DNA from 2 places in the Rhodoferax sp. GW821-FHT07F03 genome. Region 1 is predicted to be linked to the other one. Evidence: riboswitches for the same ligand, from Rfam matches in the RefSeq annotation. Region 1 holds a riboswitch; the other holds the start of a gene.
What was found. A riboswitch is a leader RNA that binds a small molecule or an ion and turns the genes downstream of it on or off. The one in region 1 is predicted to bind glycine.
Positions count from the first base shown of each region.

Region 2: it holds a riboswitch for glycine, as region 1 does, so the genes downstream of both, AC07R0_RS23730 (D-amino acid dehydrogenase) here and gcvT (glycine cleavage system aminomethyltransferase GcvT) in region 1, are expected to answer to the same signal.

Region 1 covers NZ_JBWKQM010000001.1:383,040-387,219, reverse strand. The annotation lists gene AC07R0_RS01710 (amidohydrolase family protein) at 1-907, shown strand, start outside; gene AC07R0_RS01705 (HDOD domain-containing protein) at 974-1,837, opposite strand; glycine riboswitch at 1,885-1,984, shown strand; glycine riboswitch at 1,994-2,117, shown strand; gene gcvT (glycine cleavage system aminomethyltransferase GcvT) at 2,169-3,293, shown strand; gene gcvH (glycine cleavage system protein GcvH) at 3,319-3,690, shown strand; gene gcvP (aminomethyl-transferring glycine dehydrogenase) at 3,710-4,180, shown strand, end outside.
Region 2 covers NZ_JBWKQM010000018.1:81,585-85,764, reverse strand. The annotation lists gene AC07R0_RS23735 (ClcB-like voltage-gated chloride channel protein) at 1-507, shown strand, start outside; gene AC07R0_RS23730 (D-amino acid dehydrogenase) at 514-1,734, opposite strand; glycine riboswitch at 1,893-2,001, opposite strand; gene AC07R0_RS23725 (TauD/TfdA dioxygenase family protein) at 2,103-3,011, opposite strand; gene AC07R0_RS23720 (ABC transporter substrate-binding protein) at 3,216-4,180, shown strand, end outside.

The DNA of each region.
Region 1 (4,180 bases):
GCGCCTGCTGGCCGTGGAAGCCCTGCTGGAGGTGCGCCGCCGCGTCGCCCCCTACCTGGACCTGCAGCTGGTGGCCTTCCCGCAGGACGGCGTGCTGCGCGATCCGAACGGCATGGACAAGCTCAAGCGCGCGCTGCAGATGGGCGTGGACGTGGTCGGCGGCATCCCCCACTTCGAGCGCACCATGGCCGACGGCGCGCTCAGCGTCAAGCTGCTCTGTGAACTGGCGGCCGAGCAAGGCAAGCTGGTCGACATGCACTGCGACGAGTCAGACGACCCGCTGTCGCGCCACATCGAAACCCTGACCTATGAGACCAACCGCCTGGGTCTGCACGGCCGCGTCACCGGCTCGCACCTGACCTCCATGCACTCCATGGACAACTACTATGTGTCAAAACTGCTGCCGCTGATGGCCGAGGCGCAGATGAACGTCATCAGCAACCCGCTGATCAACATCACCCTGCAAGGCCGGCACGACACCTACCCCAAGCGCCGTGGCATGACCCGCGTGCCCGAGATGCTGGCCCAGGGCCTAACCGTCGCCTTCGGCCAGGACTGCGCCATGGACCCCTGGTACAGCCTGGGCAGCGGCGACATGCTGGAAGTCGCCAGCATGGGCCTGCACGTGGCACAGATGACCAGCCAGGCCGCCATGCGCCAGTGCTTCCAGGCCGTCACAGCCAACCCGGCGAAGATTCTGCAGCTGGAAGGCTACGGCCTGGAGGCCGGCTGCAACGCAGACTTTGTGCTGCTGCAGGCGCAAGACCCGATCGAGGCGATTCGCCTGCGCGCCACCCGCCTGCAGGTCTACCGCCGGGGCCAGCTGCTGGCCCAGACGCCGGCCACCACCGCCTGCCTGCACCTGCCCGGCCGGCCCAGCCAAACCGACTGGATGCTGCATCCATAAACTTATGCGAAACAGGCCTCTTGCGCAGGTAATACCTGCACAAGCAGCTATTAACTTGATAGCAAACTAGGCCAGGTTTTCAAACACCGGATGCAGATCGTCCGCCCAGTGTTGCAGCTCGGCCTGGTCGATATGCAGGTGCGACATGCAGGCCGAGCCATGGCGGGCCCATTCGTCCGACTCGCGCGTGCCCTCATGCAGGGCCACCAGGTGCTCGGCCAGCAGCAGCATGGCCACCAGATAGCGCACCTCGGGCGGGACGCTGGCCACCGGCAGAATGTCGAAGTCGTGGTGCAGGCGCACGGCGGCCGTCACCAGGGGCGGCAGCTTCCAGGTCTTGGCCACCAGCGCGCCCACCACGGCGTGGTCGGTCTTGTGGGCGGCGTTCTCGGTTGCCACAAAGCTGCGGTCCTGCCGCGCCAGGGCCTCGGCCAGGGTGCCGGCATAGCCCTTCAGGCCCTGCAACATCACCGGTATACCCACATGGCAGAACAGGCCACAGGTCTGCGCCACGTCGGCGTCCACGCCGTACAGATGGCGAGCGATGTAGGCCATGGCCAGGGATCGGCGGGTCGAGGTTTCCCAGAAATGCTCCAGCAAGGCCGCATCCACGCGGATCGCATGCCGGGTGAAGAAGCCGGTCAGCACGCCCACCGTCTGCTTCACGCCCAGCATGGCGATGGCCTCGCCCACGGTACGGGCCGGGCGCGAGCGGGCAAACAAGGGGCTGTTCGAATAACGTATCAGCGCCGCCGCCATGGCCACGTCCTGGCTGGCAATGCGGGCGATGGCGGCGGGGTCGGGGTCGCCGCCCCGCACTTCGCCCTGCAGCTCCAGCAAGAGCTGGGGGCACGGCGGGATCACGATATCCCGCACGGCGCCCTTGGCCTTGGCGGTTTCCAGTTCTCGGTCTATGTCTGCCAGCTGCATCGCGCCCCCTTAGTCCACGGAATTATGCCGACTTGCGCTTGGGTAGAATCCCCCCGTCAGGAGAGAGTTTTCACCCGAAAACCGCCGAAGGCGCAGGGCCCCGCTACGTGGGCCTGAACGCTCAGGCAAAAGGACTGACAAGCGTTTCTCATCAAACGTCACCCCACTGGAGAGAAGTCCGCCCCGAGCGGACTCACCGAAGGCGCAACCCGCAGTCGGCCTGCACCACCGCAAGGCCGGCCCGGCGAATCGCTCAGGTAAAGCGGACAGCGGGGACCACACATGGCCGTCAAAGGCCATGATCCGATTGTGTGTCCCCGAAAGAACCGCCATGGCCGACTTGTTACTCACTCCCCTCAACGCGCTGCATCTGGAGCTCGGCGCCCGCATGGTGCCCTTCGCTGGCTACAGCATGCCGGTGCAGTACCCGGCCGGCCTGATGGCCGAACACCACCACACGCGTAACGCCGCCGGCCTGTTCGACGTATCCCACATGGGCCAGTTGCGCCTGGTCGGCCCCGATGCCGCTGCGGCCTTTGAAACCCTGGTGCCAGTCGACGTGATCGACCTGCCCGTAGGCAAGCAGCGCTACGGCCTGCTGCTGAACGACGAGGGCGGCATCCGCGACGACCTGATGTTTTTCAAGCAGGCGGAAGATGACATCTTCGTCGTCGTCAACGGTGCCTGCAAAGCAGCAGACATTGCCCACATCCAGGCCCGGATCAGTCTGCATTGCGAAGTCATCCCCATGCCGGAAATGGCGCTGCTGGCGCTGCAAGGCCCCAAGGCTGTAGACGCGCTGTCGCGCCTGGCGCCTGGCGTGGAAAAGCTGGTCTTCATGACCGGCGGCCATTTCATGGTTGCCGGCATCTCCTGCTTCCTGACGCGCAGCGGCTATACCGGCGAAGACGGTTTTGAAATTTCGGTACACCAAGACCAGGCCGAGGCACTGGCCCGCGCTCTGCTGGCCCAGCCCGAAGTCCAACCCATAGGCCTGGGCGCACGCAACTCGCTGCGCCTGGAAGCTGGCCTGTGCCTGTATGGCAACGACCTGGACACCAGCACCACCCCCATCGAAGCCGGCCTGAACTGGGCCCTGCAAAAGGTACGCCGCGCTGGTGGCGCGCGTGAAGGCGGCTTCCCTGGCGCTAGCAAAATAATAGCGCAACTCGCAGGTAAACCAGGCGCTACAACCAAGAAACGTGTGGGATTGGTGGCACTGGAACGCGTCCCGGTGCGCGAACACACAGCCTTGCAGGACACCGCAGGCAACGTGATTGGCGAAGTCACCAGCGGCTTGCTTGGCCCCACGGTAGACAAGCCGATTGCGATGGCCTACGTGGCGCCAGAATTTGCTGCCATCGGCACCCGTATCAACGCCATCGTGCGAGGCAAAATCGTGCCGATGGAAGTCACGTCCATGCCCTTCACCCCGAACAATTACTTTCGCGGTTAATTCAACTTTTCACAGGAGCACCCCCATGAGCATCAAGTACACCGAAGACCACGAATGGCTGAACATCGAGGGCGACACCGCCACCGTCGGCATCACGCACCACGCGCAAGACGCATTGGGTGACGTAGTGTTTGTCGATCTGCCCGCCGTCGGCGCAAGCTTCGCGCAAAAAGACGTGGCCGGCGTGGTCGAGTCCGTGAAGGCCGCCGCCGATGTGTACATGCCTGTCTCCGGCGAGATCACCGAGGTCAACGAAGCCCTGCGCGCCGACCCCGCCCTGGCCAACACCGACCCGTTGGGCGCTGGCTGGTTCTTCAAGGTCAAGCTGTCGGATGCATCGCAAGTCGCCGCCCTGCTGGACGAAACCGCCTACAACGCATTTAGCCAAAACGCCTAACCCTCCCTAGACCTGCCCCATGACGACCTCCCTGCACGAACTAGAAAACGCCAGCGAATTCATCGCCCGCCATATCGGCATCGACGCTGCCGACGAAACCCTGATGCTGGAAGTGATTGGCTCCAGTTCGCGCCGGGATCTGATTGACGGCATCGTGCCGCGCTCCATCGCGCGCAGCACGCCAATGGATCTACCCGCGCCCGTCACCGAGGCGGCAGCACTGGCCGAGCTGAAGGCCATTGCCGCCAAGAACCAGGTCTTCAAAAGCTTCATCGGCCAGGGCTACTACGGCACCCATACACCAGGCGTGATCCAGCGCAACATCCTGGAGAACCCCGCCTGGTACACCGCCTACACGCCCTACCAGGCTGAGATTTCGCAAGGCCGCATGGAGGCGCTGGTCAACTTCCAGACCATGGTCTGCGACCTGACCGGGATGCCGATTGCCAACGCGTCCATGCTGGACGAGGCCACCGCCGCCGCCGAGGCC
Region 2 (4,180 bases), on a different contig from region 1:
CCTTTGATAGTGGCATGCGTGCTGGCCTATTTTGTTGCCCGTTCGGCCAACGCCGGGTCCATGTACGACATCACATTGCGCCGCCAGGCCCAGCGTGACGAGCGGCGACGCCTGCGCACGCTGCATGTGCGTGACCTGGTTCTGCCCGCGCAGACGGTGGTGGCGCCGGATGCCGACCTGCACACCATGGGCCAGCTATTTCAACAATACCCCGTCAAATACCTGTATGTCACGGACGCCCACAAGCACTACCTGGGCGTCGTGCCGCTGAAGAAGCTGAGTCCCGCAGCAGGCGCAGCCAACCTGGACCATCTGTGCGCGGCCGATCTGCTGGGACAGGACATTGCTCCTCTGACCTCGGACATGACCTTGGCCGAGGCACTACAACGCTTCATGGACCACCGCGGTGAACGCCTGCCAGTGATTGAAAGCCTGCAATCCCCCGTCTTGCTGGGCGTGGTCAACAAAAGCAGCCTGCTGTCCACCTACGTTCGCCTGAGCGAATAACACCGGCTAGGCGTAGCTGGAGGCAACGATGGCGCCCACCATATCGGCCGTCACGGCCGACAGAGTCAGCCCCAGGTGCCCGTGCCCGGTGTTGTAGAACACGCCAGGTCGCTTGCCTTTGCCCACCCGAGGCAGCAGGTTGGGCATCATGGGGCGCAGTCCAGCCCAGGGCACCACACTTTCGGTGCGCACACCCGGAAAGCACTGCTGTACCCATTCCACCAAAGGACGGATGCGGTCGGCCCGGATATCCCGGTTATAGCCATTGAACTCCGCCGTACCGGCCACGCGGAATCGGTCCACACCCAAGCGGCTGGTGACCAATTTGGTGCCGTCGTCCAGCAGGCTCACCATCGGTGCAGCAGCCTGGCTTTGTGCATCCTGCAAATTCACCGTAATTGAATAGCCTTTGACGGGATAGATGTTGACGCGGTCGCCCAGCTGCGCCGCCAGGTCCCGGCTGGCCGTACCGGCGCAAACCACCACACCGTCAAACACATGGGACTGCCGTTCGATTCCATCATTGGCAGTGACAGTCACCTGTTTGCCATCGCTCTGCACGGCATCTATGTGCTGGCCATAGCGGGTTTGCACGCCCAGGCGCTCGGCCGCCAAGGCCATGCCGGTGCTGAATTTGTGGATGTCGCCCGTGGTGTCGCTTTCAGTGAAGTAACCGCCATAGTAGTTGCCAGCCAAGGTGGGCTCGATGGCGCGCATTTCTTGCGGTGTGACCGCGCGGCGCTCCAGCCCGCCCTGGGCCAGCAATTTGGAGACCTTGCCGGCATGGTCGAAGCTGGCTTTGTCACGGTAGATGTGCAGAATGCCTTCGCGCTTGTGGTCAAAGTCCAGCCCTTCCGCATCCGCCCAGGCATTCAGGTGCGCACGCGCAGCAATGGCAAGGCGGGTGGTCTCCACGGTGTTTTTCTCGTAGTGCGGGATGGCAGCAATGAACTCGGCAAACCAGGCCAGCTTGTGCCAGCTCGGCTTGGGGTTGACCAATAAAGGTGCGTCGCTCTTGAGCATCCACTTCAGCCCCTTGAGCACGGTAGACCAATGGTTCCATACCTCGGCGTTCGACACCGAAAACTGCCCGCCATTGGCAAACGATGTTTCCATGGCCGCATAGCGGTGTTTTTCAAACAAAGTGACCGCGAAACCCCGCTTTGCGAGGGCATATGCCGTGGTCACGCCCGTAATACCGCCGCCTATAACAGCAAACTTTTTCATGATGAGAGTTCCAAAACGTCAAAGTGGGGATAGCAACAAGCGTGCGCAGCTATCGCCCCTCTGTTTTGGACCTGAGAGATTCACGACTGGCACATAGCCAAGCCGCTTGCTCCTGCGGTGAACCGGGTGACGAAACCCGGTTGCTCTTCAGATGTGTGTGACAGGTACCGGTCCTTTTGCCTGAAAGTTTCCGGGGCGGTTGCTCCTTCGGCGCTGTGGGCAAACTTGTTGAGCAACAAGGGCCCCAGACTCTCCCGGTACCTGCCGCAATTATCGCATGGGGTTCGCGCACCCCAGGACCGGAATGACTCGGTCAATCAATTGCATCCGCCCATAAGGTCGACTGATTTACCCGGCCGAACCGCGCTCTAATTTTTCGCAGGCTCGGCCGCACTGCGCCGGCCGTGCACCGACACCGGCAGGTCACCATGCACGGTGACGCGGCGCACCACGCGGTGCTGGTCGCCGTAGTCATTGATCGCGTAGTGCTGGGTCGCGCGGTTGTCCCAGATCGCCACATCGCCCTCGGCCCAATGCCAGCGCACGGTGTTTTCCAGCCGCGTGATATGGTGCTGGAAGATCTCGAACAGGCGCTGCGAGTCGTGGGTGTTGTAGCCCACAAAGCGCTTCAGGAAATGCCCGGCCACCAGGCTGCGCTCGCCGGTTTCGGGGTGTACGCGCACCAGCGGATGGCGGGCCTCGATCAGGCGCGAGGTAAACACTTCGCGGTAATGCTGGGCGCCGTGGGCATCCACTTCGACGCGGGTGGCGGCGTAGTCGTAGTCGTTGCCGTGCACCGCCCACAAGGTATCTGCCAGGGTCTTCAGCTCGGTCGGCAACTGGTTGTAGGCCTCGGCGGTATTCGCCCACACTGTGTCGCCGCCCTGCTGCGGAATGGTCAGCGCGCGCAGCACCGATACCTTGGGATAAGCGGCTTCGAAGGTCACGTCGGTATGCCAGGAATTGGCCCGGCCGCCGTGGTTCGAGTCCAGCTCCAGAATCTCGGTGCCGCTGCGCGAGGGCACGGTGGGGTGCGGCACGATGCTGCCCCAGCGCCCGGCAAACAGTTGGTGCTCGGCATCGTCCAGATGCTGCTGGCCGCGGAAGAACAGCACCTTGTGCTGCAGCAGCGCCTGGTGGATGGCGGCAAAGGTTTCGGGCGCCAACTGGCCCGACAGGCGCACGCCTTGTATGCGTGCACCAATCCGCCCCGCCAAAGGATAGATATCGAGTGTGGGAACGACTTCAGTATGGGGAGCATTGAGAACAGCGGACATGCAATTTCCTTGGTAAGACGGGTTGAAACAGGATCGAAAAAAACACCCGCCCATGCTAGGAACTGCAACCCGGAAACCAAAGCATGGAATTCGCATGTGCATCTACACCGCACAGATGCGCATATGCATGCGCAATTTCCTTCGTTGTTGCGTAGGCCTTGCCAATCTACGCTGCAACTTCACGACAACTCCCAAGGGACATGCATGCGAACCGTTTTCAAGCTATTCACCGCCATGGCAGTGGCCTTCGGGCTGTCGGCCCAGGCCCTGGCGCAAGAGGCCCTGGAAGTCACCGACATCCGCTACCAGGGCTCGGCCGGCCAGGTGGTCTGGATTGAACTGGCCGAAAGTCTGGGCTATCTAGCGCCGCTGAAAGCCAAGTGGGTGGGCAACACCATCAGCGGCCCGCAGGACGTGCAGGCCGTGGTCACCGGCGACATCGACATCGGCGGCGCCTTCAACGGCGCGCTGGTCAAGCTGCTGGCCAAGAAGGCGCCAGTGAAAGCCGTGCTCGGCTACTACGGCGTGGACGACAACACCTGGACCGGCTATTACGTGAAGACCGACAGCCCGATCAAGACAGCCCGCGACCTGCTGGGCAAGAAAGTGGCGGTCAACACCCTGGGCGCCCACCACGAATTCATGGTGCGCGAATACCTGGAGCGCAACAAGCTCAACGATGAGGACGCAAAACAAGTCACCCTGGTGATCACGCCGCCGGTTACTGGCGAGCAGGCACTGCGGCAGAACCATGTGGACGTCACCACGCTGGGCGGCATTCTGCGCGACAAGGCACTGGAGCGCGGGGGCATCCGCCCGCTGTTTACCGACCAGGAACTGTTCGGCAACTTCACCGCCGGCTCGCTGGTGATGCGCAACAAGTTCCTGGAGCAGAACCCCAAGGCCTCCAAGCACCTGGTCAGCGCACTGGCCCGCTCCATCGAATGGGCGCGCAAGACGCCGCCGGCCGAAGTGCGCGCCACGTTCGAGAAGATCATCAAGGCCCGCGGCCGCGCCGAAAGCGCCGACGCCATCCAGTACTGGAAGAGCACCGGCGTGCCGTCCATTGGCGGCGTGGTGCAAGACAAGGAGCTGCAAGTCTGGATCGACTGGCTGGTGAAGGAAGAGGTCATCAAGCCCGGCCAGATCAAGCCCGCCGACCTGTACAC